2 regions of the Liquorilactobacillus nagelii DSM 13675 genome follow, and region 2 is predicted to be linked to the other one. Evidence: riboswitches for the same ligand, from Rfam matches in the RefSeq annotation. Region 2 holds a riboswitch; the other holds the start of a gene.
What was found. A riboswitch is a leader RNA that binds a small molecule or an ion and turns the genes downstream of it on or off. The one in region 2 is predicted to bind fluoride.
Positions count from the first base shown of each region.

Region 1 (16,688 bases), 970 kb from region 2:
TCGGTTAATCCAATGTATATCTTCTGGGAAATTTTCATTTTGGTTGCAGGATTCAATGCCGGAAAGATTGGATTGGATCGCTGGATCATTCCATTTTTACGGGAAAAGGTACCGTTTTTGAAAAAATCAGTTGAATGAATTAGTAGCGATTGATTATTGCAATTTTTTTAAAAATTTTATTTGGAGACTAACTCAGATTTGAGTTGGTTTCTTTTTTTTCCAAGAAACTGAGATTTTAGTGTTTACTTTTCGGCTTAAAGTGGTACTATATATTTGTTTCAGTACCATGGATATTAATTATCGACATTAGTTGAGCGCAAAATAGTTAAAATAACCATACAAGGAGGCGAAGCAACAGCTTGAGTAATGCGAGCTGTGAGCTCATCATCAAAAAAAATCAGCAGGAATCAAGTTGGTTTTTATAGATGGGGTAGGAATGGCGATGAAAATAAGTGATCAAGAAATGTATACGGCAATTATTAAATTAATTGAACAGCAGGGTTTAAAATTTACGATGGCTGATTTAGCACGTAAACTGCATACGAGCAAGCGAACGATTTATCAACGATTTTCCAGCAAGGAACAACTAATTTCAGCGATGATTGATTTTTTATTTAAAGATTTGACTATTCGGGGAGATAAGTTGAGAAGTGAGCTTCATTTATCAGCCTATGAAAAAATTAAACGTTACGTTGATCAATTTCCGACACTTTACCCGATTGGCTGTATTTTACAGTATTCATCTGAAATTGCTCAGCGATATCCACAGCAATGGCACAAATTTCAAGGTGAAGTTGATCAAATCAGTCAAACTTTTTATCGAATCTTGATTAATGACCCGCAAACGCGAGAACTAAGCAAGACAGAAAAGCAAATGTTGTTGTTGATGCTCCAAAAAACAACACGAAGTTTACTAAATGGACGTTTTTTGATGCAGCAGCAGTTGGACTTTTGGGAAGCAATTGATGCAATGCAGGAATTATTATTTCATGGAGTATTTGGTGGGAATCAACCAAAGATTTCGCAAGGTTTGTAAAAAATATGTTCTAATGATCACCGTTTGATTTTTCATGGATAATTAGTGTATATTATGGATTATTGATATAGATAATAAAAGAGATAATGAGAGGTTGAGGTGAGTAGCTTGAAAATGGTCAAAGAAGAATTCAAGCATATGGGAGAGCATAAATTGTTAATTGCAACGATTTGTGCAATTATGATTATTCCATTCTTGTATTCGGTATTCTTCTTGAAATCAGTTTGGGATCCCTATGGTAACTCTGGTTCTTTACCAGTTGCAGTTGTCAATGAGGACCAAACGGTATCTTATAATGGGAAGAAAATGAAAGTCGGGGAAGACTTAGTTAAAAAGTTGAAAAAAAATGATGATTTAGATTGGCATTTTGTTTCAGCAAAACAAGCTAAGTACGGAATTAGTCACAAAAAGTATTATATGGTTGTAACAATTCCTAAGAATTTCTCTAAAAATGCAACAACTGTTTTGGACAAAACGCCCAAGAAAATGCAGTTGAAATACAAGACCAACGATTCACTGAACTACATTGGTAAAGTTATCAGTGAAGAGGGTGTTAAGCAGTTAAATGCTGAAGTCCGCAAGAGTGTATCAACAGCTTATGCCAAGACGATGTTTGCAACAATCAAAAAAGTTGGCAAGGGATTCAGTACGGCAGCTAAGGGTGCTGATAAATTAAAGACCGGTTCGAATACTTTAACTGATGGAATCAATACCTACACAGCTGGAGTAAAGAAGGTCAACGATGGCGTAATTGAGTTGCAGACTGGAGTGGTTCCGTTAAGTTCAGGTGTTTTGAAGTTAACAACTGGTGCAACGGCTTTAAGCAGCGGTGTTCAAGAATACACTGCTGGAGTAGATAAAGTTAATACCGGTACTCAGAAGCTGAATAGTAGTACAGGGACCTTGGCTACTGGTGTTGGTAAATTAGCTAGTGGATCGAATAGTTTAGCTAGTGGAGTTGGAACTTACACTAATGGGGTCAGCTCACTTTCAAGTGGCTTAAATCAGTTATCTGGTAAATCAAGTGAATTAAACAGTGGAATGCAACAACTTGTTAATCAAACGAGTCAATTACCATTAGCAGCATCTAGTCTGTATGTAACAAACACTTTGCTTAATGATAATATTCAAACAATTGCCAAAGATCTGTTGACCAAAGAAAATGATATTTCAAATCAAATATCTTCTACAAAAGACAAACTTGACACTTCAAATCAACAGATAAAATCTTTGCAAGATGAAATTACTTCTATGCAAAGTGATTTAGTTTTGTTAAATAAAACTATTTCATTATTGTCACAAAATAAATCTTTAATAGAATCACTTCCTGCAAAAATAAGTAGTTTAAAAGACTTGCAAAGTAGTTATCAAAAAACTTTGCAGTCAAATTTGAGTGGAATTGCTACTAATTCATCAACTTTAGGAAGTGTTTCAAAATCGTTAGAAACTACTAACCCTGAAGCTGCTAAACAAATAGCGGAAATTGCTCAACAAAATGTACAGTATGTTTCTTCTATAAGTAGTGCTTCTACAAATTTAAACAGTAAGTTAACCGATATTCAGAGTGGATTGGAACCTTTATTAGATTTGGTCAATAATTTGGATATAGAGAAACTTGAAACTGCGAATACAGATTTGACCAATTTAATGAACAACTCTCAAAAGATGTTGTCAGAAAGTTCAAGTATGACTTCTGAGTTTAGTCAACAATTAGAAGAGCTAAGCAATGAATTACAAAGTTCTGATAATAAGGAAAAATTAAATAATTTTGTTTCTCTTTCTAGCTCAGCACAGTATGCGGCTGCGCAATTTTATGCAAAGACATTTAATTTAACAGCAAGTTCATTGCCTGCAGTTAATGCAAATTCTCTAACGACAGAAAACAGTATTAAGCAAAGAATTAGTGAGTTAACATCAAACTCACCAACTACCTCTGCAATCAATCAATTAGTTTCAGGTGTCTCTGCGTATACTTCTGGTGCTGATAAAGCTGCAACTGGAGCAAACACATTGGCTGCCAATAATAGCGCATTGAACTCTGGTGCATCGCAACTTTCTAGTGGTCTAGGAACACTCAACAGCAATGTTCCAACGTTAGTTTCGGGTGTTAGTCAGTTAGCTTCTGGGACACAGACTTTGTCTAACAATAGTTCAACTTTGAATAGTGGAGCTTCACAATTAGCTAGCGGATTAACGACTTTGAATAATAAAGTTCCGACATTAACATCTGGAATTAACCAATTAGCATCAGGAACAAGTCAATTAGCGGCTAATTCTGATAAATTATCAACTGGTTCAGCTAAGTTAACAACTGGCAATAAAGCGTTAGCTAAAGCCTTGAATAAAGGTGCTAAGCAAGTTAATGCGGTTAAAACTTCGAATAAGACAGCTAATATGTTTGCCGCTCCATCTAATTTGAAGCACAGCAACTACAGTAAAGTACCTAACTATGGTTATGCTTTAGCTCCATATATGTTATCAGTTGCTTTATTTGTTGGTTCACTGGTCTTCAACTTAGTTTACCCAATTCGGCGGATGTCGTCAGATGGCACTGGAACAGAATGGTTCTTAAGCAAAGTTACTGTAGGTTTCTTAGTAGCAACGGGTAATGCACTGATTGAAACAATCTTTATGATGATTTTTGGATTGGTCCCGATGCATCTGCCATCAATGATTATTAACGCGTTATTCTTCTCATACTCGGCAATGTTCCTAATCATGTTTATGTCGATGCTTGGCAATAATCCAGGACGATTCCTAGCAATGATTTTGCTGGTTATCCAATTAGGTGCTTGTGGGGGATCATTCCCAATTCAAATTACCAATGGGATGAATGGTTTCTTCCAGGCAATTAACCCATTCTTGCCAATGACTTATTCAGTTCTTGGCTTCCGTCAAGCTTTGAACTCAGGCCTAGGGGAACATCAAGTTATAGTTTCAGTTGGAGTGCTGTCAGCCTTCATTATTGTCTGCCTCTTCTTATTGTGGTTGACGATGACAACCTTTGTTAAAAAGGGAATTGTAACTTATGAAGAAAACAAACCAGATAGCAACTATCCGGGAAACTAGGGAATAAGGCAAATGTAAAAGTATGGTAAAGAGCTAGTTTGAAAATTGACTTTTTGAGTTAGCAATGTGATACTTGACTCAGAAATAAAACGTGATGGTGTTCACGGATAACCATTGTAAAATTAATGACACCTATCTTCTTATCGAATAAGGAAGGTAGGTGTCATTTTTTGTCGTCAAAAGGATTTTTAGGCAATGGAGATGAAAATTTTGAGTAGAAGCTTGTGTTTGATTGCTGATGTTCATGGAAATGCATCAGCTTTGGAAGCTGTTTTAAAAGATGCTGCAAAGGCAGGTTGTACTGATTATCTATCAGTTGGAGATATTGTCAAGCGGGGGCCCCGACCACAGGAATGTGTTGATTTACTGAGACAAGTCAAAACAAAATCTTGGGTAATGGGTAATCATGAAAAAACGTACCATGACATGTTGGCTGATCATGATCCTCATACGCAAGGAGCCAAGAGAATCATGGAAATAATCTTAAATGCTTACGATTATTTTTATTTAAATGATTTAACTTATCAATGGCTAGCAAACTTACCGTATTTGCAAATTTGTCAATTTGAGGGCCTTAAAATTGCAATCATGCATGCTTTGCCCAATAAACCTTGGGGAAATGAAACCAATCCTCGGAGTGACCAAGAAAACTTTGATCAAATGCTGAAAAAGTCAGCGGCAGATTTGGCAGTCTATGGTCATACACATAAACAGTTAATGCGTTATTCTACTCAAGATCGGTTGGTAATTAATCCCGGTTCGGTAGGAATGCCAACAACGAGTGGAACATGGCAGCATAATAACTTAGCGCAATATACCATTTTAAGGTTAACGGGTGCTGATGTCTTAGAGATCGACTTTAGAAGAGTGGCTTATGATATTCAATCCGAAATTATGACTGCTTGTGAAAGAAATCTGCCATATGGAGATCTCTACTGTGATTTATTACGTACTGGTGAGTACACTTATTCAGTTGAACGGATTGAAGAATACAATCAGCGGTATCAATATGATTCAATTACAAATTTCAAGGAATATTTTGCTTGGAAAAAGTGATGGTGTTCACTTAAAAAAAGATGATGACACCTAGGCTAGAATTAGTCTGGGTGTCTTTTAATTGAGGTGAAAGAGATGGCTAATAGTATTTTATTTTTAAACCCGAACCAGCGACCGCAAACATTATTAAAAACAGAAGCTTTCTATAAGGATTTAAACTTGCTTTCTTTGTTTAAACAAATTCAGAAAAAAACTGGTTATCGACTGGAACCTTTCTGTTACCAGCCACTAAATAATGAAAAAGAAATTAGATATCGGCAGCAGACTTTTCGTGATTTGCAAGTAACAAAAAATTTTAAATTATTTGCTGATTTAGTTAATGAGATTAAGCAGATTAATTATAGTTTAGAAGGATTACAGCGAATAGAGCCCTTGGAATATCGGCAACAACAGTTGCTTTTATTATTGTCGCGACAAGAACAAGTGGTGAAAAGTTTTGTTCAACAAGCAGCCCAAGTTAAATTACTTTCACCCGGCCTACGACGGTTTTTAAGCGGACTGAAAGTTTACTTAGCTGCCGAGACAACGAAAGAGTTGCAGGGACGATTGGAACAATTGAATGCACAGCTAGCAAGTATTACTTATCGTTTGATTGTCAAAGGACGGTTAGTAAAAATTCAAAAAAATCCTGAAACGACACAATCGATGAGAGAAGTTTTTGAGAAGAATTTTCAAGGTTTATTTGAAACAACGAGAGACATTGATAAGGCAGTGAAGATAGATCCAGTGGAACATGAATTTGGATTAAATAATGTTCAGTCGCAGATTTTTAGATTATTACCGCAACTTTATCCGCAAGAGTTCAAACTGTTAGCAGATTTTTACCACCGCTATCTGCACTATGCGATTCCTGAGCTAAATCAAGTCTGCCGAGAACTTGAATTTTACTTGGCTTGGATAGCAGTTGAGAGCCAACTTAGTCAGCACCAAGTAAGCTTTTGTTTGCCACAAATTAAGCAAACGGGAGCGGAACAAGTTAAGGCTAGTTTTGACTTTGAACTAGCGGCAACAAGTTGTCATAAAGAGGAATTCAAGCTAGTAACGAATGATTATTATTTGCCAGAAAAGAAATCATTTTTAATTATTTCAGGGCCTAATCAAGGGGGAAAAACAACTTATGCGAGAATGGCGGGGATTAATTATTATTTGACAGCCTTGGGAATTGCCATTCCCGGAGAAAAGGCCAGCTTAAAATTACGTCCTAAGTTGCTAACGCATTTTGAACGAGAAGAAACAGCAGCTAAATTAACTGGATTATTGGCAGCTGATGTTGAACGGATTCATCAAATAATTACGGTAGCAGAACAACGAAGCTTTGTTATTTTGAATGAATTGTTTTCTTCAACAGCAGCTAAAGATGCGGCAGTCTTGGGGAAGAAGGTTTTAGCTTTGTTGCAAGCTAAAAAAGCTGCAGGAATATATGTGACCTTTTTGGAAGAACTTGGGCAACAGCCAGCAACAGTTACGTTGATGAGTCAGGTAAATCAAAAAGCAGAGCGGAGTTTTAAAATAATTCCGGCCCCGCTTGATAATCAGGTATATGCTGATTTGTTGCTTGAGAAATATAATTTGACAATTGCGGCAATTGAAAGGAGTTTGAAAAAATGAAAGTTCAATTAATCGACTTGACTGATTCATTTGCAGTGCCGTTTAAAATGACTTCGACACAACAGCTAACTTATCAAGACTTGGAATTAGAGCCGGTTCTTTCAACTATGGCTAAAAATGATGAGCAGATCCAACAAGCTGTTTTAACTGGCTGGTTTTTATCGGTTCTCGACGAATCGCAGCTTAGGTATCGGCAGGCGGCCATTCGGGATGCACTAAGAAATGCTGAGATTATTTCAGCATTGTACCAACTTAGTGAGACCACGATTCTACAAGTCATTGATGAGGGCTGGGGATTGTTAATCGGGTCAGCGTCATATCAAGTTTCTAGCAAAGCAAATTTAATTAAGGTTTTCCTACAAGCTATTAAACAAATTAAAGAACAGGCAGCTAATCGATGGGAATCAAAGGCTTTTAAGCAATTTTTTCAACGACTAGAGCAGACATTTTCTCCAGAAAAGTTAAATCAGATGAATCGAGTGATTTCCAGTCTGGAAGCTTATTCACCTAGTTATGCTTTTTCGACTAGTTTATTGGCTGGATTGCAAGGCAATATGGCAGAACTTGATTATTATGCAAAGCAAAATCGAGCTGCGGAAATTTTTCGGGATGTTCAGACACATTTGAGTAGTAAATTTGTTAGTTTTGTAGTTGGTGACCGCGACGATAATAGTTCGCAAGCATTGGGGCGGTATGAGAATCGAGCAATGTGGAGTTTAGCAACTGAGGTCAGCAATACCTTTTTTGAATTGCGACATTTTTTCAATGAATTACGGGCACAATTAGCATTTATGCAAGGCGTAATTAATTTGAAGCGGACGTTACCAGCAAAAACTCCGACAACATTTGCAGAATATTCAACTGAAATTAAAATAACAGATTTGCGCAATGTGGTTTTATTGCTTAATCATTCTGCTGAACAGGTGATTGGAAATAGTTTTATTAGTAATGAACGGCCTTTGTGGATTATCTCTGGAGCCAATCAGGGTGGCAAGACAACCACTTTACGCAGCTTAGGGCAGGCGCAACTGATGGGTCAAAGTGGAATGTTGGTTACTGCACAAAGCTTTAATTGTAAGCACTTTAGACAGGTGGTAACTCACTTTAAGCGTGAGGAAGATACTCAATTGAGTGCTGGAAAATTGGCTGAAGAATTGCAACGAATGCAGTTAATTATTGCTGATTTGCATCAACCAGCCATGGTTTTGATGAATGAGTCTTTCTCATCTACTAATGAACATGAAGGTTCAATTATTAGTTCTCAAATCATGGCTGGATTAGTCAATAGCGGGGTAACGTTAATTGCTGTAACCCATCAATATGAATTTTCCCAGATGATTGCCAACTATTCAAAGATTAAACCGCTTTATTTTCGAGCTGAGCGACGAACTGATGGCCAACGCAGCTTTAAAATTGTTCCAGGGCAGCCACGCGAAACGAGTTACGGAATTGACATTTTTAATCGTTTTTTTAGTTCACCAACAAGTTGAGTGAATGGGTAGGTGGTAATGATGAGAGGATCCATTAAAGTTTACAAGAAAAAGATTTTTAAATGGTATTTAGAATTTTTGATTATAAAAATGTTGTTGTTTTACTAAGCTAATAGCTTCTAAAGCTCAAGCTGAACTGAAATTAATCGAAGTCTGTTATACTTAACTTGCTGAAGCTAACGCAATTAATTGTTGTCGTTTTTTTAAAGCAGTTTCGAATAGTATTAAGATTAAGGAGAGCTAACCTATGCTATATCGCAAAAAATATAACTCGATTCTAGGTGAGATTACCTTATTGGGGGATGAAAGCTATCTCTATGGTGTCTGGTTTGAACGACAACAACATTTTGGTGCTGGATATAAAATGGACGAGATTAAGACAGGTGAGACCAAATCACTTCAACAAGGTACAAATTGGCTGGATCAATATTTTGCCGGTGAACAGCCATCGACTAATGATTTGCCATTAAAACCGGAAGTGACGGCTTTTCGGAGACGAGTTTTAGCAATTTTGCAGACAATTCCTTATGGTGAGCGAATTAGCTATAAAACAATTTCTGATCTACTTCAAACAGACAAAATTTCACCGCACAATTTATCACGAGCAGTTGGCGGAGCGGTGGGTCATAATCCAATTTCAATTATCATTCCCTGTCATCGTGTGATTGGCAGTAACGGAGCCTTAACTGGTTATGCCGGCGGGATTGAGCGGAAAGAGTTTCTGTTGCAATTAGAACGAAAAATCAAGTCGTAGAGGTAAATGATGTAGCTGGTGATACAGTAGATGGCAAAAGTAAATGTAAATAAATTATATAATCGATTGTTGGCAAAGATGGGTCCACAAGGTTGGTGGCCAGCTGACACTAAACCAGAGATTGTCGTAGGAGCTATCTTGGTGCAAAATACAAATTGGAAAAATGTTGAAAAATCGTTAACTAATTTACGAAAAGCGACTGCCTTCGATCCTACTGCAATTAGTCGATTAACACTTGAAAATTTAGAGCAATTAATTAAACCAAGTGGATTTTTTACTAGTAAAGCGCGAGCAATCCATGAAACTTGTCAATTTTTCAATGAGTTTCAATGGGATTATCCACTAATAGTTAAGCAGTATGGCAAGCAACTACGTAAACGATTGTTGGATATACCGGGAATTGGTCCTGAGAGTGCAGATGTATTTTTGGTATATGTCTTTGATTTGCCAGTATTTATTGCTGATAAGTATGCTCGGAGACTTTTTGGCTTTTTACTAGGGCAATCATATGCTAATTACCAAGCACTAAAAAATAGTGTTAGTTTACCAGCCAATTTTTCACGGCTTGAAGCCAAAGAGTTGCATGGTTTAATTGACGAGTTCGGTAAAACGTATCTGAAAAATGAAGCAACATTCCAAAAAAGTTTTTTAGCATGTCAAATAACTGAACTTGTCGATAATAATTGAATATAGCTAAAAAGGTAGCTCAATAAGCCAAAAAGTTTATTGAGCTACCTTTCATGTTTTTAAAAAATTAATTTAAGAGAAGCTAAATTAGCATCGTCAAAAAAGATTTCATGACTTTATTCACCGGTGCCCTCTAGTGGGCCTTCCTGCTGAATCGCGTCATCTTTGGTCTTTTCATCAGTTCCCTTGGCGTGTTTTACTGGAGAATAAATTGAGAAGACTTTCATAGTTTTATTACCAGCGTTAATTACATTGTGCCAAGTATTATCTGGAATAATTACTGCTTCACCAGGATGAATCTCACGGTCAATCGTCAATTTGTTTTTATCTTTGCCCATTTGAACGTGACCCACACCGTCTACTAAATAAATGAATTGGTCATTGCCATGGTGAATTTCCATTCCGATATCCCCACCACCAGCTGGAATTGCCATCAAAGTGACTTGAAAATGATCACCCGTCCACAAAGTAGTTCGATAATTGTCATTAGCTAAGGCAGCGGCCTTTAAATCTGGAGCGAATGGTTGTGGGCCATAATCTTTAAGTTCTAAGTGCTTTTCAGTCATTTTACTGCTTCCTTTCTATACAAATTAAGTATAACACATTATTTGAGATGAACCATAAAAAATGTTTTGGCTAACCTAAAAATAAAAAATGTTAAAAAAAACTCAATGATATTGTAGTGATTTCCAAGAGATATATTTGCTGATAACTCTTGGAGGTCAGTTTAATACTACATCATTGAGTTTCTTTAAATTTAAACTTACCAATGTTGGACAACGGTTCCGTTTGGCAGAACATAATAACCAGCTGCTGGTGTAACTGAATTATTCGGATAAACTTCAATATAAAAAACAGTTTGACCATTGTAAGTCGTTGTACCATTATCTAAATATTGTGCTTTTGGGTATTTTGTTTGTAATTGTTGACTTAAAACATTGATTGCTGCTGTTCCATTGGTCACACTACTAGAACTACTGGTCTGTGAACTAGCTGTTTGTGAAGCACTATTACTTGTTTGACTAGAACTTTGAGAAGCGCTACTGCTAGAAGTTGTTGCTGTCGTAGCAGTTGTACTTGAAGTTGTTGCTGCTGAATCGGAGCTTTGAGCAGCTGAACTAGTTGACTGAGCGGTACTGGTAGAAGATTTATGACTGGATTTTTTGGTTGACTGAACTTTTTCAGTGGTTGAACTTTTTTCACTGCTTGCTGAGCTGCTTTGAGCGTTTGAGCTTCCGCAACCTGCTAATCCTAGAAGTAAAACTCCGGCAATAGTGAAACCCCATATTTTTTTCATAAGAAACTCCCCTTTCGCTACACTACCCTTATTTTATAACAAAATAAGCTGTTTGCACAATTAAGGCAAAGCATTAAACAAATTGAAATTTAAAATTTCCTCAGGTTTACTTAATTCCTAACCAATTAGGAACCAAATGTATTTCAAGAAAATGATAGGGTTTTCTAAAATAAGAATGTAAGGAAATAAAAGATGGAGGTCAGGATTATGACAGAAAAAGAATTAAACGTATTGTTGGTGTGTGGAACAGGTGCTTCTAGCGGATTCATGGCAGCTAATATGCGTAAAGCGGCTAAAAAAGCAGGCTTAACTATCAAAATTCAAGCACGCAGTGAGTCACAGTTAGAAGATATGATTGATGACGTTGATTACTTATTAGTTGGTCCACATTTGTCCTATAAGGAAGCAGAGTTGCGGGCAACAGCTGACGCGCATCAAGTTAAGATGGGAATTATCCCACAAACGATTTATGGAACTTTAAATGGTAAAGCAGCACTAGAATTTATGCAAGCGCTGTAACAGGGGGGGACTTTTGATGCAAACTAAATTATTAAACTTTATGCAGGAAAAATTTATTCCCAAGGTTAATAAGATTACTAATAATGCTTGGATTAAAGGAATTCAGCAATCGATCATTTCGATTTTGCCTTTTATCTTGGTTGGTTCGTTAGTAACACTGATTATGCTTCTTAATAATATCAAGTCCAATTTGATTCCGGATTTGAATGATATGAGTACTTTCACTTTTGGCATGTTGGGATTGTTTTTAGCTTTCTTAATTCCATATCACATCTTAGAAAATTATAAAAATGAAAAGAAAATCTTAGCCGGCTTTACCGCGTTAGCTTTGTATTTGATGTTAATTAAGCCAACTTTTGTCAGCGATGTCAGTTATATCAAATTTGAATTAGCGCGTTTTGGTTCTGGCGGGATGTTCTTATCGATTGTTGTCGGTTTGGTAGTTGCAGCAGTGATGTTATTAGCAGCTAAATTTTCCTTCTTTAGTGAAGATACCGTTCTGCCAGATTTTATTGTTACTTGGTTTGACTCTTTGATTCCGATTGCTGTTTTGATTTTTATGGGTTGGTTAGGTTTAACAATTAAGAATGTTGATATTTTCAAATTCATTACTTGGGTCTTTTCGCCATTATCTTTTGTAGGTCAGAGTTATCTTGGCTTTGTCTTAATTGTTTTCTTATATAGTTTCTTTTATTCTTTTGGAATCAGTACTTGGGCTTTATCACCAATTGTGTATCCAGTAATGTTCAGCGGAATTGCTCAAAATGCTGCTTTAGTTAGCAAGGGCTTGGCGCCAACTAACATGACAACTTATGAAGTTTTTTATTCCGCTTTTATTGCTGCGGGTGGTTTTGGTTTTACCATCACACTTTCAATTATGATGATGCTCTTTGCTAAATCACAGCAGTTGAAAACAATTTCGCGAGCAACTTTTCCAGCTGTAATTTTTAACATTAATGAACCACTGGTATTCGGTGCACCAATTGCATTTAATCCAATTTTGATGGTTCCAATGTGGATTAACGGTTTATTAGTACCACTGATTGCTGGTGCAGCGATGAAATTGAGCATGGTACCGATTCCGGCTAAAGTATTCCAGTTATGGTACATTCCGTTCCCAATTTCAACTTATTTAACCACGGGGATTAAGGGTGTTATCTTATTTATCCTATTGTTTGTTATTACTTGGATGGTTTACTTCCCGTTCTTCAAGACTTATGACAAACAGTTATACACTCAAGAACAAGCTAGTAAATAATTTATCATGAAAGGTGTTAAGAGAGATGGAAGATATTGAAAAAAAACAACAAATTGCCATGCAGATTATTTTAAACGCAGGAGATGCACGTAATTTTGCCATGCAGGCACTTGATCAAGTTGCTGAACATGATTTTGCCCAAGCAAAAAATCTGCTTAAACAGGCTAAAGAAAAAATAACTTTGGCACATAATGCGCAAACTGATGAAATACAAGCAGAAGCAGCTGGTGAAACAGCAATTTACTCACTGCTATTCAATCATGCGCAAGATACTTTAATGACGGTGATTTCCGAAATTAATTTGACAGAAAAAATGATCAAGATTGTTTCCTCATTAGTTCCCAAGAATTAAGGGGTGGTTTGATGAAGATTGAAAAATTCCCAGCTGATTTTTTATGGGGCGGGGCGGTTGCTGCCAATCAAGTCGAAGGTGGCTTTGCTGCAGAAAACAAAGGACTTTCACAGACTGATGTCTTACCATATGTTAATCAAAAAGATCACAAAAAGATTAAAAAGATTACTGCGCAACAGGAGATAGTTGAAAATTTACAAGCAAAAGATAAGATCTTTCCAAGACGATGGGGAATTGATTTCTTTAATAAGTATCGTCAAGACTTGGATTTGTTTGCGGAGCTAGGCCTGACTGCTTTTCGAACGTCGATTGCGTGGAGTCGGATTTTCCCTAACGGTGATGATGCTGTAGCGAATGAAGCTGGTTTAGCATATTATGATCATCTTTTTGCTGAAATGGAAAAACGCCAGATTACCCCGGTTGTCACTTTGTCGCATTATGAAATGCCTTTAAAGTTGGTAACTGAATATGGTGGTTGGAAAAATCCACGGTTACTTGAACTGTACCTTAAGTTTTGCAAAGTTGTAATGAAGCGGTACCCCCAAATTAAGTATTGGGTTACTTTTAATCAAATTAATTCAGCATTAAATGATGCCTATTCAGCTTTAGGAATCTTGAAGGATGATTATTCGAATGCAGCTGATTTTGAAAGAGATAAGTTTCAAGCACTACATTATCAGTTATTAGCGACGGCTAAAGTTGTTGAGTTTGCCAAAAATGAGCTGCCGTCAGTCCAAGTGGGGAGCATGGTTTATGATATGACTTCTTATGCAGCAACGACTGATCCTAAAGATGTGCTGGCGAATCAGGACAATCTTTTGCAAGCTGATTTTATGTCAGATGTTATGGTTCGTGGAGAATATCCGGCTTATATTTTAAATTATTTGCGGCGAAATAAAATTTCATTTAATCCTTCAGCAGCTGAATTGACAACTATCAAACAAAATCCGATTGCCTTTTTAGGTTTAAGTTACTATTTGACTACAGTTACTCACCATGATACCGTTCCATTATTGGCCAGAAATTCTTGGAACATGGGAACCGACACCTACAATCCACTTTTACCAAGTTCTGATTGGGGCTGGCAAATTGATCCAGTAGGATTAAGGATTGCTTTGCGGCGCTATGCCGATAAATACCCGCATTTACCGTTAATGATTTTGGAAAATGGAATTGGTCATCTTGATCAGCTTACGGCAGATGGAAAAATTCATGATCCTTATCGGAGTGAGTATTTAGCAGCACATTTGCAACAAGTTTCCGCGGCAATTGCTGATGGTGTCCCGGTAATTGGATATTTTGTCTGGTCACCAATTGACATTATAAGTTCAAGTACTTGCGAGATGCAAAAGCGTTATGGCTTGATCTATGTTGATCAAGATGATTATGGTCAGGGTTCACAACAGAGAATTCGTAAAGACAGCTTTACTTGGTATCAACAATTTATCTCTCAACATCGTAGGGAAAAAACCAATTAATCTGGTTTAAAAAGTCCAAGGAGTGATTATTTTGAACGATCGGTTGCGGATGCTGGTGATACAGCTTAGCAATGAAAAATGGCAGACAGCGCAGCAACTAGCTCAACAATTAGAAGTTACCCCGAGAACAATTAGAAGTTATATCGCTAAACTTAAAGAAAATGGGGTCCTTTTACAGGCATCGCATACAAAGGGGTACCGGTTGCAAAATCAAACTGATAGCCAGTTTTTAAATGAAGTATCAATTGGACCAGAAGCACGGCGACGAGAATTTTTGGTTGCCTTGCTGCACTATGGCTCGATTGATTATTATCAGTTTGCTTTGGAACATCATGTCGAGGATACAACGGTTGCTAAAGATATTAGTCTGCTTAATCGTAAATTAAGTTCATATACAGCAAAGATAGCTGTAAAGGATTATGTTGCTGCCTTGGAAGCAAACGAAGAACAGGTACGTCAGATTTTATTAGATCAACTTTATCAAGAATCTGCGACAGCTGGATTTAATGTTCAGGCATTACGCCATTATTTTCATTTTAAATTTAATTATGATGAATTAACGCAGTTTATTCGACAACAATTAAAGCAAAATGATTTGGTTTTGAATGACTATAATTTTACCAATTTTGTTTTTCATTTATTGGTGGCAATTGACCGTAACCAAAAGCTAGGGAAAACTATTCAACCAGAAATGCAGGCTTCAAACCAGTCGCAAAAAGTAATCTCGGTTTTAGTTGTCTGGTTGCGCAAAAGCTACGGTTTAAGTTTATTGATTGAAGATCAGCGTTATTTGACGTTGTTACTCGATAATACCGCTCAAATTTCGTGGAAGAATCATGAATCAATTAGGAAATTGGCAATAATGGTCAATGAAATTCTACAAGAAATCAATCTACGTTATGAATTGAACTTAAATGATGAACATTTTGTTGATCGTCTGCTGTTGCATGTAGCGAACTTAGTTAATCGAGGCCATTGCAGTCAATTATTGCAACATCAGATTCCCTTGGTGCATCATATAAAACAAACTTATCCCCTAATTTATGATGTGGCCGTTTTCTTTGTCAGTCAATTAGCCAAAAAGATGGGTTTGGCTTTAGAGTCAGACACAGAAATTGCCCTAATTGCGATTCATTTTGGCTTGTACATTGAAGATTCGCTAATCAACTCGGATACACTAACAATCAGTTTGATTTCTCCAGGATATCAGGAGTTGCGTCAAAAAATTGCTAATAAAATTAGTGCTAGTTATGGTAAGCGGGTGGTTGTTAAAACTTATAGTGATGATCAACGTGTTGATAAAAGTGGTTTGGTTTTAACGACCGATCCGACAATACAACGTCCTGGATATTTGCTTGTTTCTAATTTTTTTAATAGCCGTGATCGAGCAAACGTTACCGATAAAATTGACCATTATTTGCAGAAAAAAAGTGACTTACGTTTTGAATACTTTTTGAGTAAGTGTTTGAGTGAGGAACATTTTCAAATTTCCAGGTCTTTTGCTGATAAGAAAAGTTTTATCGAACAACGGGGCAATGATTTGCTTAAAACAGGTTACATTGAAGCTGATTTTTTAGGTGATGTCCTTAAAAGAGAATCAATGTCTTCAACTAACATGCTTAATGGAGTTGCTATTCCACATTCGTTACAAATTGGAGCAAATCGCTCGATAATTGACATTACAATTTTCCCATCAGGGGTGGTGTGGGATCAAAATGCTGCTCCAGTTGAGATTGTAGTTTTATCTTGTATCAAGGCTAGTGATCAAGCAATTTTTGGTGATTTTATGGATCACCTAGTTAAAATTACCAGCAATTCTAAACTATTTAATCGGTTGAAAGAAAGCCGTAGTTTCAACGATTTTCTCCATGAATTGCGGACTATTAGTAAATAATCTAAACAAAGTACTTCAAATTTATGGAAAATCCTAAATTTGAGGTACTTTTGTTTATTTAAAGTAAGCATTATTACTGTCGAAATGGTAAAGCCGTGCTACAATCAAAGAGGTTAAATGTCGTTGATTAAATTGTAAGCGTTTTATTAAAAGAAAGAGGCGATATCATGTTTAACAATGTTACAGTTGC
Region 1 covers NZ_CP049304.1:2,271,712-2,288,399, forward strand. Annotated here, with positions in the region: gene G6O73_RS11305 (DoxX family membrane protein) at 1-138, shown strand, start outside; gene G6O73_RS11310 (TetR/AcrR family transcriptional regulator) at 413-1,036, shown strand; gene G6O73_RS11315 (YhgE/Pip domain-containing protein) at 1,151-4,105, shown strand; fluoride riboswitch at 4,187-4,247, shown strand; gene G6O73_RS11320 (metallophosphoesterase family protein) at 4,316-5,161, shown strand; gene G6O73_RS11325 (MutS-related protein) at 5,237-6,769, shown strand; gene G6O73_RS11330 (MutS-related protein) at 6,766-8,259, shown strand; gene G6O73_RS11335 (methylated-DNA--[protein]-cysteine S-methyltransferase) at 8,507-9,013, shown strand; gene G6O73_RS11340 (endonuclease III domain-containing protein) at 9,044-9,700, shown strand; gene G6O73_RS11345 (cupin domain-containing protein) at 9,817-10,266, opposite strand; gene G6O73_RS11350 (hypothetical protein) at 10,464-10,997, opposite strand; gene G6O73_RS11355 (PTS sugar transporter subunit IIB) at 11,205-11,516, shown strand; gene G6O73_RS11360 (PTS sugar transporter subunit IIC) at 11,533-12,774, shown strand; gene G6O73_RS11365 (PTS lactose/cellobiose transporter subunit IIA) at 12,800-13,126, shown strand; gene G6O73_RS11370 (glycoside hydrolase family 1 protein) at 13,138-14,604, shown strand; gene G6O73_RS11375 (BglG family transcription antiterminator) at 14,636-16,498, shown strand; partial or broken gene G6O73_RS11380 (3-hydroxyacyl-CoA dehydrogenase) at 16,663-16,688, shown strand, end outside.
Region 1: it holds a riboswitch for fluoride, as region 2 does, so the genes downstream of both, G6O73_RS11320 (metallophosphoesterase family protein) here and eno (phosphopyruvate hydratase) in region 2, are expected to answer to the same signal.

Region 2 (16,688 bases):
AATTTAATATTTTTTAATTAAATACTTGTAAATTAATTAAATGAAACAGCGATTAATCTCAAGCTAATATTTAAATCGGATACCGGCATTCATTTTGATCAGTTTGAGTAAATATGATTATGCTTAATTACCTGCTATAGCAAAGTTTATCTTTTTGGCTGATAGTTAAATTTGAACAAAGGAATAATCAGCAGAGATGATAAAGCTATCCAAAACATTACCGCGTATACATTAAGAAAAGCAGTTGATAATTGATTCTTTAACTCAACTTTTGTCCTTCTTACCAGTTTGCCCAATTTTTTTTGAAATTTTTCTTCTTTCTGAATGATTGTCATTTTTACATTTCTCACAACTTGGACTTTTAATTGATTTTTTAGTTTTGGAGGTAGCTTATTAATTGCTAGCTGGTCTCTTACACTCAATATTTGTAATTGCCGGTAATAAATTTGATTGATCAGGCGTTGTTCTTTATTTTGATTAATTGCTATCTTGGAAAATTTGAACTTTTGTTTGAATTGAGTCTGATTATTCAAGAGCTTTTTTCTAATTGTGAATTTTAATTTTGCTTGTTGACTGGTTGAAAAGTTTAATGACTGTGTTTGTTGCACGGCATAAGTAGCTGTTTTTTGTTTTGCTGATTGAACATTAGAAGTTAGGATTGCTGTAAAAATCGCGATTGCCAGAACCATCCCAATTTGGCGTAAAACATTAGCAACACTCTGCGAAGTAGTTAATTTACTGCCGTGAAAATCGGCGACTGCCAAAATATTAGCGGTCGCAGCAACCAATCCATACCCCGTTCCTAAAACGATATCAGCAATTATTAATTGCCGATAATTAGCAGCCACGTTTAAATGAGCAAAAAGGTAGTAGCTAAGTGCAATTGTCAATAATCCGCAACTAATTAGTAACTGATTATTGATTTTCTTAACTGCCAAAGATGTCATAATTACTGAAATCATGACTGCCAATGAATAAGGTGTAATTAATAATGCAGCTTTAAGTTCGCTTTCACCCTGAATCTTAGTTAAGAACGTTGGAATTAAGACAGCCATCCCGCCTAGAAAATAATTACATAGGATTAGTGCGAGACCAGCCCCGTTGAAGTTCCGACTTTTAAAAAGCGACAAATCAATCATGGGATTCTTTTGGGACTTTTCCCAAACTAAAAAAACAATTAACAACAGCCCCGAACTGATTAATAGCGAAATAATAACAGATGACTGCCAACCCCATTTATTACCTTGAATCAGAGCTAATGACAGACAAAACAGTATTGTCATACTTAAGCCGGCACCTAGCCAATCAACAGATGTTTTACTGGTTGATTCATTTTTTAGCGGAAATACCCACAGAAACAAGACTAAATCTAACAATACTAAGGGTAAATTAATCAGAAAAACCCATCGCCAACCCCAAAATTGGGTTACAATTCCCCCGATAGTTGGACCTAAGGCAACGGCTAAACCTTGAATACCAGCTAAGGCAGCTACAACTTTGTTTCGATTAACCTGATTACTATTTTCAAGGCCAATTACCATACTGGTAGGAATAATTCCCGCAGCACCAATACTTTGAATTGCACGAGCTGCCAACATCCAGCTAAGATTTGGAGCTAATCCTGATAACAAAGAACCAATCCCAAAAATTATCAAACTTCCAAAAACAAATTTATTGCGACCAATCCGTTCTGCTAATCTGCCAAAGGGAATAATTAAAACAGCAAAGATAATTGTATAGATATTTAATGCCCACGACAAATTGCTAAGGCTCTCATTAAAAGCTGATTGTAATTGAGGTAAGATAATTGTCATGATTGAGGTATCCATCATGCACAGCAAATTTCCAAGCAATAAAACAGGTAAAAACTTATAATTTTGATGATTCATTTGTATCAACCTCCAGAAATTTCTTTGAAGGTTAGCATGCTAAGCCTTTTGGCACAGAAGCGTCATCGGTGCGCACGTGTGACATTCTTCTTGGAATTTATTATAATGGTTAAAGAACTATAAAACTAGTGGTTTTTGAAAGTGCTACACAGCAATGCTTATTGTGACAGCGGGAGGAATTTTAAAATGAATGGACAAGAACGTTTAGCTGAACAATCACGTGCTTGGTTAACAGAAGCACTTTTTGTGTTACTGCAACAAGAAAATTACAATGAAATTACGGTAAAAAAAATAGCTGAACAGGCTCAGCTATCACGAAGAACTTTTTATCGATCGTTTAAAAATAAGGATGAACTGCTTAATTATTATAGTGATCAATTGATTCAAAAATATCTTAATCAATTAAAAAATTTAAAAATTCAAAAAATGAATTTTGAACAAGTTTTAACTGTTTTCTTTGAGTTTTGGTGGTCAGAACGCGAAAAAGTTCGGGCTTTGATTAAACAGAACTTATTTATTTTACTTCTAGCCAAAATAACACCGCAAGCAAGTAAACTCTATCAAGAATTTAAAGCTCCTTGGCATATTGATGGCAGCTTAAATGAAATTGAATATATCATGAACTTTTCTGTCGGCGGTTTTTGGAATGTTTTAAATACTTGGCTTGCCAAACCAAACCCTGAGCAACCGCAAGTTATGGTTGAAACTCTGTTAAAAAGCTTAAAGAAACTTAGCCAAAATTAAAATTCTAATCTACGTTGCATTACAATGTCTGTCATGCTAAAACCGGCCTTTTGATAGACATGTAATGCTCTTTGGTTACCGCCAAAGACGTGTAGTTCAATTTTGCTAAAACCTTGTTGTTGCGCAAACTTACAGCCTAAGTCAAGTGCCTTCGTCCCTAGCCCTTGATTTTGAAATCCTGGCAGGATTTCAAAATCATAGATAAACGCTGTCTTTGAACTATTAGCTGATTTTGCCAACCAAAAATTCCCGACAATTTTATTTTCTACAACTATTTTGAATAAATAGTTTACTGGCGTGGCACATCCTTGCGGCAACAAAATGTTAAATTCATTTTCGGCAAGTTTCTTTGCTATTGTTTGTGTCCATGTTCCAACGCGAATCTTTTCTAGTGCAAATTGTTCAATAGCAGCTTGACGATATTGGCTAAATTCAGCTGGTAGCATTTTTCTAAATCTGATTATCCTCAACTTCTTTCTTAATTAATCAGCCGATTAGTTTGACAACCTTAATTAGTAATACTTTGCAAACACTGTCTGACTGCCAAATTTAAGCCGCTTATTAATTAGCTTAATCCAGACAAGTCATTAGCATACAAAATACCTGCAACGAAAAAATTTTGCTCTAATAATAAGCATCTTTCGCGGCCCAAAGTACTGCTGCAATTGTTTTGCTGAGTATGTACAACAGTTGGGTATCAAAGTAATATTTTGCTGTTAACTTATTATTTCTTTCAGCTAAACAAAGATCAAGCAAATTCACTTGACTCTATCATGTTTTTTGAATAACTGTAAGCAAAATAAAAATCATGAACTAATCATGATTTATTTAAGTATTAATTTTTTGTTTTTCTATGCTATTTCTGATGACTAAAAGGCTAGTTGACTAGCGTTATCCAACCAATCATATTGAATGAACTGTTTAAGTTTTTTGTTAACAGGAATCCATAAGCCTGAACGTAAGAGATCAGCCATGATTTGACTAAATAGGCGGTCATTTTTAGGTTTATTAATCAGCAAAATTTCATTTGTTTCTGTTTCACAGATAATTTGACTTTTCTTCATACCGACAATCTTAGCTGAAACAATATTTAAATTAGTTTTCATTTTCAGATCTCCTTTAAAAACAGTTTTTTCTAACTGTCTTTATTTTAGAACTTAGCTATGAATAAGCTTTGAACAGTTAATGAAACTAAGTTTAGCTTTTGTCTAAGAAAACCGGTGATGTTAAACAAACTATCAGTAACTTTAGTTTTGCTTAAAAAAGTTTTGAAGAAAAAATGAACTTTGTTTAACTAAAAGAATTTAAAAATGTTTATACTGCGTTTTACCCCATTTTAGTTTTAAAACAATTTTGGATAAATTATAGTAATAAGAAATTATGGCTAAAATTCCAAGCGTTATCAGACCGTAAACTCCTGAAAATAAAAATGAGGCAATACGGTCATTGGCCACTGAGAAAAGATCAAAGATGCCCAACAGCCCGGTCGCTAAAACTGCAAAGATCAAATTTGCTCTGCTCAAAAGACCGAGGTCTGCAAAATCTGCCAATCTAGTTTGCTGGGATAATCCCATCAAATAATAAACACAATAGCCAGCAACTAATCCAAATGAGATTGCAGTTGCCCAAAGTGCGCCGTAATCATGAAAAAAATAAACTAATGGGTACTGAAGAATAAATTTAATTGCTAAAGTGATACTGAGCAGGATAACTGCCATACGGTGTTTTCCTAATGACTGAATTAAAGTAAAAACATCCGTAAAGATTGCTTGAATAAAAGTAATTAGAATTGACCAAAACATTAACCAGCTGCCATGCAGATTATATCCAAAGAAAACCGTATTAATTCTTCCGGCTAATAGAGCTAAGATAATTGTCACTGGTGCTAAAAGTCCAAATAACAGTCGAAAATTATCTTGAATAATTTTTCCAGCCTTTTCTGGATCTGTTTGTGCACTGGCTAGAAGTGGTAAAGTTGTTCCAGAAATTGCAATTGCCAATGAAACAATTACGGTTGTAATTTTACTTGGATTAGCTGAAAAAAGGGTGAACATATTCTGGATAGCAGTTAAACTGAAATGACTGCCAAATTGCATAATTTGCTTAAAAGTGAATTGGTCAATTAGTTGGGCAATAGTAATCGCGGATCCAACGTAAACAAACGGCAAAGCTTCCTTACTAATCTGCCAAAACAATTGTTTAGTATTCAAATAAGTTGCGGGTTGACTTGCAGCTTTTAACTTTCGATAACTAGGCTGTTGGCGACGATAGTAATTTAACAAGTATGCTAAACTAGCTAAAGCCCCAGTAAAAGCGGCAAATGTACTTAAAGCAATCGCCACATTCAGTGAGGCGTGAAACAAAGTATAACTAATAAAAGTCAATAAAAGAATACTTAGTACGCGAACAAATTGTTCAACCAACTGAGAAATACCAAACGGTTTCATATCCTCGTTTCCTTGGAACCAGCCACGAATAATACTCATTACAGGTAGAATAAACAAAGCTGGTACTAGTGCTCGAATGATACTGATAGCTGAGGAGCTGCTCAAAATTGGCGAGCTGCCAGCAACAGCTGGAGCAGCAAAATAGAATAATAAGCTACAAACCAAGCCGGAAATACACATGAAAAAAATTGCTGCCTTAAATAATTGCTGACTATCGCGAAAACGCTGTTCGGCATTATAAATCGCAATTTTTCGTGAGATAGCCGTTGGAAAACCAGAAGTTCCCAGTGCTAAGAATAAGGCATATGGTGTATAGGCAGCGTTAAATAATGCTTGGGCAGTGTATTGATTTTGCTGTGATCCAAACATTAATAACCAGGGAATAATGTAGATTACTCCGAGTACTCGAGAAAAAATACTGCCGAAAGACATCCAAAAAGTGCCAGATAACATTTTATTTTTCAAAATAATTCCTCAATTCATTAGATCGCGTTGTTTAATAATATCGCTATTATCTAATTTAACACGAAAATGGAACCAGAGTTTTTAACATTTTTTTAAACTATTTGTTTACCAACCATTCTCCTCAATCAGTTTTCTCGCTTGTTCTAGATAATTATGGGTTAAATTTTCTTTGTGGACATTATTTTTAGTATAAGTAAAGACCCCAGTTTGCAGTAAGAACGCATATAATCTTTCAAATGGAAGTTTTCTTTTTTCAGCTAATTCGATTTCTGAATTTACATCATAAGCTATGGATAAAAATTGTAAGTCAAGTAGTTTTTGTTCCGAAATTGTTAAAATTGCGTACTTTGCTTGTCCAGCAACTAGCTTAGCTTGACCAGAAACTGCTAAACCGATACTTCCTGGATTAATGATCAAACGACCATCACTTGTTTGCCGCAGCAAAGTTTGATGCGTATGACCATAAACTGCAATTTGGGCATCCGAGTTTGCTAACAATTCGTCGAAATTAGCTTGATCGGCGGTTGGAACAGTTAAATGTCCCCGACAACTAGTTGGAGTTGCATGAAAAATTCGTAGCTTTAATTTTTCAATCGTTACTTCCTGGCACAATGGCAAATTGGCTAACCAGTTGAATTCATGATGTTTTAGATAACAACGATCATAGCCGGAAGTTATGATTGCCAAAATTGCTTTTTCATTCGCCGTATAATCTTGAAACTTTTGGTGTAGTAAACTTTGATAGACTTGTTCGTGATTTCCAATTACCCATGCTAAGGGATGTTTTTCCTGCAGTGCATGCAGGCATTTTTCTGGTGCAGGTCCACGATTAACAATGTCGCCTAAGACAAGATAATCATCGATTCTTCGTTGTTGGGCATCAGCTAACACAGCTTTCAGGGCAGTATAGTTTCCATGAACATCGGCAATTAGAGCTATTTTTTTCAAATCACTTAGTCCTCTCTTAACAGTTATCTTCTAAGCTATATTTTAAAATTGTTATTGAAAAATTTCTAGCATTCTCGCTAATCTTTTGTTGCTAAATCTTAATCACATAAAAATTTGTGTGAGTACTGATAAAATCAAAAAGGCGACACAAAATTATTTTTGTGCCAACCCTTTATTTTTCAAGTCAAGTTAGTCTAGTATTATTTAATTTTTAAAGCAAGTTAATCAAATTTAACGTTATCTGGAAAGTGAGCTAACCGCGTTCCATCAACACCTAATTCTTCTTCGATGCGCAATAACTGGTTGTATTTCTCAACTCGTTCGGATCTTGCTGGAGCACCAGACTTTAATTCAGCTGAATTAGTAGCAACGGTGAAGTCAGCTACAAAAGTATCACCAGTTTCACCGGAACGATGAGAAATCATCGTTGTATAACCGTTCTTGCGGGCTAAGCGAATTGCTTCTAAGGTTTCGGTCACAGTTCCGATTTGGTTTAGTTTGATCAAAATCGAATTGGCCATTCCTTTTTCAATTGCTTCTCGAATTAATTTTGGATTGGTGCAGACTGGATCATCTGCGACGATTTGAACCCGATGACCATACTTTTTAGTAAACTCAGCGAAGTTATCCCAGTCTTCTTCACCATAAGGATCCTCAATTGAAATGATTTCTGGGAATTTATCCAACAAACTGATATAATACTCTCCCAGTTCAGCTGGCGTATAAGTTTTGCCTTCGAAATCGTAATTTTTGGTTTCGCGGTTATAGAAGTATGAGGCAGCTGCATCAAAAGCAATCGCAATTTCTTTACCAGGTGTATAGCCGGCTTTGACAATTGCATCATGTAGCATTTGCAAGGCCTCGGTCGAAGATTTCAAATCTGGAGCAAAACCACCTTCATCACCCAAACCGGTGGTATACCCAGCTTTTTCAATTACTTTTTTGAGGGTATGATACGTATTAGCGATTTTTTCAAATCCGTCACGAAAACTCGTTCGTTCAACGGGTGTAATCATAAATTCTTGAATATCAATTCCGTTATCAGCATGTTCCCCACCATTAATTACATTATGGAAGGTTTGTGGTAATTCTAAATCAGTACCTCCTAAATAACGATATAGCGGTTGCTGGGTTGCCTGAGCGGCTGCACGAGCTACGGCCATTGAAACACCCAAAATTGCATTAGCACCCAAACGAGCTTTATTGGGAGTGCCGTCCAAGTCAATCATGACTTGATCAACATGAGCTTGGTTAAAGGGATCTTCACCATGCAATGCTTTATTAATTTCAGTGTTAACATTATTGACTGCTTGACTGACTCCTTTGCCTTGTAAGCGCTGGCCGCCATCGCGCAGTTCAACTGCTTCTTTTTCGCCGGTTGAAGCACCAGAAGGAACCTCAGCACGACCTAAAGTTCCATCTGATAAAATCACGTCTGCCTCAACTGTTGGATTGCCGCGGGAATCAAAAATTTCCCGGGCCTTAACCGAATCAATAAAAAGTGACATAATACTCTTCCCCTTTCGCTAACTAATAAAAAAACGTCTACTGCACCAATTTCAGTACAGTAGACGTCATCAAATTGTTAGCCAATTATTTATGGCGAACGTCATCGCCGATTTAATTACAACTAAAGGATACACTATTTGTGAGTTTTGTTCAATAAAAAATTAGTAGTTTTAATTATTAAAATGCTCCACCACCGGAACCGCCACCAAAGCCTCCAGAGTTTCCCCCACTGAAGCCTCCTGAACTACCACTAGTTGAAGCAAGACTAGTCGAAAAGCTGTTAGCAAAAACTTCACCAAAGTCAAAATCTTTTCCATTAATAAAAAATGGATAGTAAATTATAAAACTACTCTCTAGTTCTTCGGTATCAAAGTTAGCTTTTAAAGCTGCCGCTACTTTAGGGGCTAGCCCAAATGCTACAGCATAAGGCATAATCTTTTCCCAAAGAACTAGTTCACCGACTTCTTTGAGATTAAAACGTCCAATATCTGCCAGCATTTTTTTGAAGCCACGTAATTGATTAACCAAAGCCACTCCTTCAGCTGTATAAGGAGAGTGTTTTTTTAAGAAAAAGATTACTAGAAAAATCATCAGCAAGCTGCAACTGCCAGCAATTCCAATTAATAGTTTTGCATTCAAACCAAAACTGCCACCTAATAATAGAATGATTGCTGCTCCAGTCAAAATAGTTACCCATGTATTTTGATGTTTTATATGTTGATCGACGCTATTTTGTTCAATTGCAATTTTTTGTTGTGCTTTTTGCCATTTTTTAAAAGCTGCTTGCAATCTTTTGCTGGTTATCGGCGATTTACCAGCCTGTTTGAGTTGTTGCAAAGTAAAACTTTTACCATTTCCAACTGTATTAAATAACTGATACCAAATATTAGCTGTCTTTAGCAAAGTTGAATCTAGTAAAGTTATCCGATAGTTTGGTTTTTGTTCAAATTTTATTTTTTCAGTTTGTTCTTCAATAGCTAGCTTTCTTTGAGCAGCCAATTCGACTAAAGCGGCACTTAAAGCTTTAGAATCAGGTAACCGGTTAGATAAGAGGCTTTGAACCACAGGCGCTGATAAGTTGGGAACTTCAAAAGAATGAACGGCCTGTCGAGTTGATCGTGGCCAAGCTTGATGATGAGACTTAGCTTTTGCCATTAACCACAGAACGATTAAGACAGTTATCCACCCCAGACAAAACAAAATGCCAAAAACAATCGTTTGTACCAGTTGTCGCTGTTCACGCTGTTGATTTGCCTTTCTTGCCCAAGCAGCTTCTTGGCTTTGGACAGTCTTTTTTCGGTTATCCGATTTTATTAATAAGTTAGCCGGCGTAATATTGGTCGGGAAAAGTAATCGACTTTCGATGAACGAGTTTTCAGGGTTGCTTTTAGCGGTAATAATTACACGCCCTCTTTGTCGTTGGACTTTGGTATAACCGTTAGTGCTGGCATGTGTCCACGCCTGCAACTGCTTGACCGGATATTTTGGCAGTTGAATAGTAATTTTAATGTTATTTAATGGAACATCCCAGCCACTACCGATAATTTTCCAATTCATCTCAGCTGTGTCCTGCCAATTAGTAATAACATTTGTAATTCGATAACGATAAATAAAGGTTACGGCTTGATTATCAACAGCATGAAAAACTTTCAATTTAACATTTTGACCAGTATTTGTTTGCTGGTAAGTGTTTTGTGCACCATTAGTAGATGGAGTCACTTGACTTAATTTTCCATTTTGTTCGATAGCAACCGAAATATCCTTAATTTGTTGTTGTTTACCGAGAGCTTGTTGGTAATAAACACCATGCGCTGCATCATCAAAATCATAATGAATTCGTTGAGTTAAGATTGCTGAACCGTCTGATTGAATATTTGCTTGAACTTGATAAGCGGTTATTTCGTAACTGGAATCAGCCTGAGCATTTGATGAAAAGATCAGCAATAATCCCCAACACAGCCCTAATATAATTCCAAACCAATGCTTTTTCATTTGTTCCTCCCCTGTTTAAATAATCTTTCCTTTGAATTAAATTATCGCAGACCTAAGTTGTTTTGTGAATCCACAAACAGTTTGTTAAAAGTATGGTAAAATAAATATGAAAGGAGCGAAACATAATGGAAAAAGAGATTTATCAGTTGTTGAATGACCAAATTAATAAGGAGTTTCAGTCAGCGTATATTTATTTGGATTTTTATAATTTCTTTGAAGAACGCAGTCTCCACGGCTTTTCAAAATGGTATAAAGATCAGGCAAATGAAGAAATTAATCATGGCTGGCGTTTTATTAATTTTTTGCATGATATGGATCAAAAGGTTAACTTAACCCCAGTGGAACATACTTCACAAAAGTATGCTTCAGTCAAAGAAGTTATTCAAGGCGGATTAAAACATGAACAGTATATTAGTGGTTGTATCCGCAAGATTTACCAATTAGCTCAGGCGAAAAATGATTTTGAGACCCAGACATTTTTAAATTATTTTATTACCGAGCAAATCGAAGAAGAAGTCAACGCCCGCAATTTGCTCGCCAAATATGATTTAGTTGATGGTAAGGATTTATTGGCGTTAGATCAATTAATGGACCAAAGCAATGATCATAAATAAGTAGTGCTTTTGATTCAAAAATAAGAGAAAATCAGACATTATACTATCTGATTTTCTCTTATTTATTTTTTATTGAAAAGCTGTTTAATTTTCCCGGAGAATTTAAGAACTCTTAGATAATTTTGGCGAGTTTGCGCAATCAAATGATAACGTTGAGGGTGTTTGCGATAAAACTGTTGGTGATAATTTTCAGCAGGCCAAAATTTTGTTGCTGTTTCAATTGGAACGACAATTGGCTTGGAAAATTTTTGCGAATTAATTAGAGCCAGTTTTGATGTTTCTGCTTCTTGGCGTTGTCGTTGGTTACGGACAAAAATGACCGGTCGATAATTATTACCGCGATCATTAATTTGTCCAGTCGCATCAGTCGGATCAATCAACTGCCAATATAATTCTAATAAGTTTTGATAACTGACCAATCGTTTATCGTAGATAATTTCTACTGCTTCAACGTGTCCGGTTTTTTGACTGCTAACTTGTTCATAAGTTGGTTTAGTAGTTATTCCACCAGTGTAACCAGAAATTACGGCTTTAATTCCTGGCCGGGTCTCAAACGGTTTGACTAGACACCAAAAACATCCTCCCGCAAAAATTGCGCGTTCTTGCCATGCTGGATCGGGGTTTTGATGAATTGTTAGATCAAAAGTTTGTCCAGCTCGTTCGTTATGGCTAATTAGTGCATAAAAATCAGCAACGGCTGGTGTGAGATTATTGCGCACTGCCAATGGTCGCAGCTGATATTCAAGTTGTGACCAAACCTCAGTTGCCGAGCGCTCATTTAAAGAAATTTTAGCTTTGACCAATTGTTGCCTTTCCCAATCACGGGTAGCCGGATTTAAAATTAAATTATAAAGTCGTTGCGTTAAATCTGGAAAAGTCTTCATTTTTCACACCCTCTTTTAAAAAAGATAAGTAACTTAAAGTAAGCAAAACAAAAAACAAGTCATTCTGTCAATCAGAGTGACTTGTTAACTAAATAAAAATTTTTAATTCATTTGACCTACTTTTTCGAATTGTTGCATAATTTGTCGCAAATCATCATTAGAGACGATTGCTTGATTGTCTGCTACTTGTTTGAAAATCGGGAAAATTTCCCGCATATCAGCTGTTGAAACTTGATAACCTAATTGAGCCAATTTTGTTGCGACGGCATGCGAGCCAGACAGTTTTCCTAAAGGAATCGAAGAATGGGCAATTCCAACACTTTGCGGGGTTAAAATTTCATAAGTTGCATGATTTTTCAAGAAACCATCTTGATGAATGCCTGATTCATGCGCAAAGACATTGGCACCAGTAATTGGTTTGTTGTGCGGTATTGGCATTTTTGATTTTTCACTCACCATTTGGGCAATTTCAAAAGTTTTTTTCAGGTTTACGTGGTTTTCAGCTTGATAAAAATCTTTTCTGACATACATGGCAGCCGCAACTTCTTCCAAAGCGGTGTTGCCAGCTCGCTCACCAATCCCATTAATTGTTCCTTCAATTCTGGTAGCCCCATGTCTAATGGCAGCTAAGGCATTTGCAGTAGCCATTCCTAAATCATTGTGACAATGAACTGAAAATGTGACTCGATCAAATTCTGGGATATTTTTCTTCAAATAATCAAATAAAGCTCCAAATTCATCAGGATTAGTATAACCAGTTGTATCAGGAATATTGATTACATCAGCTCCAGCTTTAATGGCAGTTCGGATCGCTTTGACCAAAAAATCCCATTCTGTTCGGGTGGCATCTTCTGGTGAAAATTCAACATGTTCAAACGATTGTCGCGCATAACTGACGCATTCGGTAATTGTCTTAATAACAGCAGCTTGATCCATATGCAATTTTGCTTCCCGATGAATTGGACTCGTTGCAATGAAAACATGAATTTGACCATTTGGTGCATCAGCTAAAGCCCGAATTACAGCATCAATGTCTTTTTTGACACATCTTGCTAAACCAATAATGTTACAGTTAGTAATGGTTTGTCCGATTTGACGAACCGCTTTAAAATCATTTTCAGAGGCAACAGGGAATCCAGCTTCAATTACATCAGCTCCCCAATCAGAAATCTTTTGGGCCAGCATGATTTTGTCCTGAATTGAAAAATTGACACCAATTGTTTGCTCACCATCGCGTAATGTTGTATCGAAAAATTGAATTTGTTTTGTCATGTATAACTCCCCCTAAATTTTAAAATATTAAAAAACAAATAAAAACGCCTCATTCATGTAGAATGAGACGTTTCCGTCTTGCGCGAGCCCCATTCTACAATGGCCAAATAGGACTCGACAAATTGTCAGAGTCCTCGGTCATAGTAGTAGGGCAAAATCAATTGAATAATTAAATTGCTGTTTTTCCATGATGAAAACTCCTTCCGTAATTGCTTGTTATTAATTTAACTTGTTTTGCTAAGAAAGTCAAGACTATTTATTAAAAAAATTAAAAAACGATAATTATTATAAAACCAGCATTAATGTAGCTCTAATTAGTAGCCGGCTAAAAACTTGACTTGGCATTGTGGTGTTGCCAATTAAGATAAGTCAAGAACCAAATCGCTAACAAACAAAAGCTTAAGTCAATTCCTAACTGATTAAGATTTAAATTAGCAAGCCAACTGAATTTTAAATCTCCCTGTTTAATAAAGCTAATCGCAACTTGCATTAATTCAATACTGCCAATTAAAAAAGCAGCAATAACCGAAACCAAAGTAACGGTTAAATTATAATAAACCTTTCGACTAGGACTTGAAAAAGCCCAGCGATAAGCACTCGTGATCATTATCGAATCAGTTGTATCCATTAAATTCATCCCGGCTGCAAACATTAATGGGAAAACTAGGTTGTTCCAACCAATTAGCGTTTGATTACTGCTAGCAGCGATCGCTAACAAAGCGATTTCAGTTGCCGTATCAAATCCCAAGCCAAACAAAAAACCAATTGGATACATTTGCCAACTTTTTTTCACTAAATTTAATAAGGGCATTAAAAAACGTGTCAAAAAACCGCGTTTAGCTAATAACTGGTTTAATTTTGGATCTGTTTCCGAGTTAACCGCTGATTTCTTGGCAGTTTGATACAAATTGATTAAAATTACCAGGTTAGCGAACGCCAGCAACAAAAGAAAGCTGCCAGAAACAAGCCCACCAATTCGATTCCCAACGTCTTGCAAAAATGGTAGATTATGCTTAAATAATTTCATGGAGCAATTAACAATTATAACTAGTAAGAAAACAACGGTTGAATGACCTAGAGAAAAGAAAAAGCCGGTTCCAGCGGCCTCTTGTCGTTGGTTGACTAATTTGCGAACTGTATTGTCAATTGCGGCGATGTGGTCAGCATCAAAAGCATGGCGTAGTCCTAAAGTATAGGCGATTAACCCTAGCCCCCAGATAGCTGGTTGCTGCTTAGCAGCAAAGAATAGCCAACTGAAAGCCACAAGTTGCAGTAAAAAAACCAAAAGATAATAGTGACGTGCTGCTGTAGTTAATTTCCTTTTCAATCTTCTTCACTCCGATCTTTAAAAATAAAAACAACAGCCGAACGGTTTTTAAATGACCGCTCGGCTGTTTATCTTAGCTGAGCATTAATGAGTTCACTCAGTTGCTAAAAAACACCTTGATAAAGTACTGCTGCAGCAACCGCACCAACAATCGGAGCCATAACTGGAACCCAGCTGTAGTTAAATTGTGAGCTGCCCTTGAATTTAAAAGGCCAAATTGCGTGTAACAATCTAGGACCAAGATCACGAGCTGGATTTAAAGCTGGTCCAGTTGGTCCACCGAAAGAAACGACAAGACACATCACTAAAAAGCCTAAACCGATAAAGTCAGCTCGTGAATCAACTTTGTCAGCTGTAATACATAACGCTCCCAACACTAATAAAAATGTTCCAATAAATTCATTGATAAAACCGTTAACCCAACTGTTAGCAGCGTCAATCGTGGCAAAAGTGCCTAAAATACTCTCGGGATTAGTTGTTTCATCATAATATGGTTTATAAGCTAAAACAATTAATAATTGGCCGACAATTGCACCTAATAACTGTGCAATAATGTATGGCAAAACTTCACTCCACGGGAAATTACCAGTAGCTGCCAAAGCCAAAGTCATGGCCGGATTAATCTGTGCACCTGAAACAGTGGCAAACATCATTGCCGGAATCATGACACCAATTCCGTAACCAAAACCAATTAAGACCCAACCACCATGAAAACCTTTAGTACCTTTTAATTCAACATTGGCAACTGAACCATTGCCCAAAGCAACCATCACAGCAGTTCCAATAAATTCTGCTAAACAACGAACTAATAACGAATAATGCATAGATTCTTTACCCCTTACCCCACTAATACTTTTTCTTTCTCAGCAGTAGAAAGATCTTGGTTCATCCGTCCACTGACAAAGCCTTGCAAATCAACTGTGACAAATTCATAACCGAGTGATTCTAATTTTGTGGTAATTTGATCTTTTTGATTAACCAAGTCATTGATTCGTGCTACGGGAACTTCAATTCGGGCCAATTTATCATGTACCCGAACCCGAACCGTTCCAAAACCAGCCTGACGCAAATAAGCTTCAGCTGCCATTACTTGTTGTAATTTTTCACTGGTCAATTCAGTGTAATATGGGAAGCGCGAAGATACAGAACAAGAAGCTACTTTGTTCCAATTATTTAATCCTTGTTTTTGAGCTAATTCACGGACATCTGTTTTATAAAGTCCGGCAACCTGCAAAACTGAAATTGCCCCAGCCTGATCCCGGGCACGCAATCCAGGACGAAAATCAGCTTGATCGTCCATAATCATGCCATCTAAAACAGCATCAGCATTAAACTTTGCAGCTACTCGATTCAGTTGACGATAAAAAATCTGTTTCATGTAATACCATGATTCCGGTGTATTATTTTTAATATGTTTTTCGGCCAAATAATCAAGTTGAATTCCTTTGACATTCACTTCTAAATTAGCGGCTAAGTCAATAGCTTTAGCGTACTCTTCTTCACTGAATAATTCTGAGTCGGCCACAACTGCCAAAACGTTCTCCTTGCCCAAAACTTTGACAGCTTCATTTAAAACTAAAGTTGAATCAATTCCACCTGAAAATCCAACCACTACTCGATCATATTTTGCTAAAACTGTTTGTAATTTCTGTTCTTTATTATTTAATGTTTCCATAATTAAATTCCTTTCTTTTGCTTAATTTGCCGTAATTCAGCTAAAATTTCAGTCTTTAAATCAACTAACGGTCGCTGATTTAAAGCAGCTAATTTGGCTAGTTCTTGATGCTCAAGTGATAATTTAGTAACCTCACCATACGTTAGTTGTTTAACGTGTATTTTTCCATAAGAGGTCTTTACTAACTTAACTTTTCGCTGCATAATTTCACGTTTCAACAGTTGATATCGGACACCAATTGCCGGTGTTTTCGCGAATAAATACTTAACTAAGATTTGGCGTTGAGCTGGGTCGGCTAGTAAGCAGAGTTTATAAGCTGGTCGTCCTTTTTTCATCATGATCGGTTCGCTCCAAGCATCCTTGGCGCCTCGCTCGATTAAACCGGCAATTCCATCTGCTAACTGTTCACCGGTTACATCGTCTAAATTAGTTTCAATTAGCATAACTTGATCGTGTTCTTGGTTGACACTTTGGTTACTAAGCAAAGTGCTATAAATGCTAGCACGTAAGGCATTTAAACTGCCAATTTCACGGTTACCGAAACCATAACCAGTTTGTTCTAAAACACCAGCTGGATTAACATTAAATTCATTGGCTAAACACTTAACTAAAGCCATTCCAGTTGGTGTTATCAACTCAGTTTTGACTTCAGAACGGATTTGAACTGGTATTTTGGTCCCAACTCTAAGTTGAATGACAGCTGGTACGGGCACAGGTACGATACCGTGAGCAATCTTAATTGTTCCTGTTCCATCTGCTAAATTATTAACAATAATCTGATCAATCTTCATTAAATCAAGCGCAATTGCTGCTCCAACCAAATCAACAATTGAATCTAGGGCACCTACTTCGTGAAAATGAACTTCATCAATTTTTTGTTGATGAACATGAGCTTCTGCTTGGGCAATCGCTTGAAATAGTT
Region 2 covers NZ_CP049304.1:754,218-770,905, forward strand. Annotated here, with positions in the region: gene G6O73_RS04060 (MFS transporter) at 147-1,889, opposite strand; gene G6O73_RS04065 (TetR/AcrR family transcriptional regulator) at 2,076-2,633, shown strand; gene G6O73_RS04070 (GNAT family N-acetyltransferase) at 2,630-3,079, opposite strand; gene G6O73_RS04075 (hypothetical protein) at 3,503-3,739, opposite strand; gene G6O73_RS04080 (putative polysaccharide biosynthesis protein) at 3,938-5,545, opposite strand; gene G6O73_RS04085 (metallophosphoesterase family protein) at 5,651-6,493, opposite strand; gene eno (phosphopyruvate hydratase) at 6,715-8,001, opposite strand; fluoride riboswitch at 8,055-8,119, opposite strand; gene G6O73_RS04095 (DUF2207 domain-containing protein) at 8,180-9,994, opposite strand; gene G6O73_RS04100 (ferritin) at 10,120-10,608, shown strand; gene msrA (peptide-methionine (S)-S-oxide reductase MsrA) at 10,671-11,492, opposite strand; gene G6O73_RS04110 (2-isopropylmalate synthase) at 11,595-12,764, opposite strand; gene G6O73_RS04115 (HoxN/HupN/NixA family nickel/cobalt transporter) at 13,090-14,091, opposite strand; gene G6O73_RS04120 (MIP/aquaporin family protein) at 14,196-14,915, opposite strand; gene larE (ATP-dependent sacrificial sulfur transferase LarE) at 14,930-15,766, opposite strand; gene larC (nickel pincer cofactor biosynthesis protein LarC) at 15,769-16,688, opposite strand, start outside.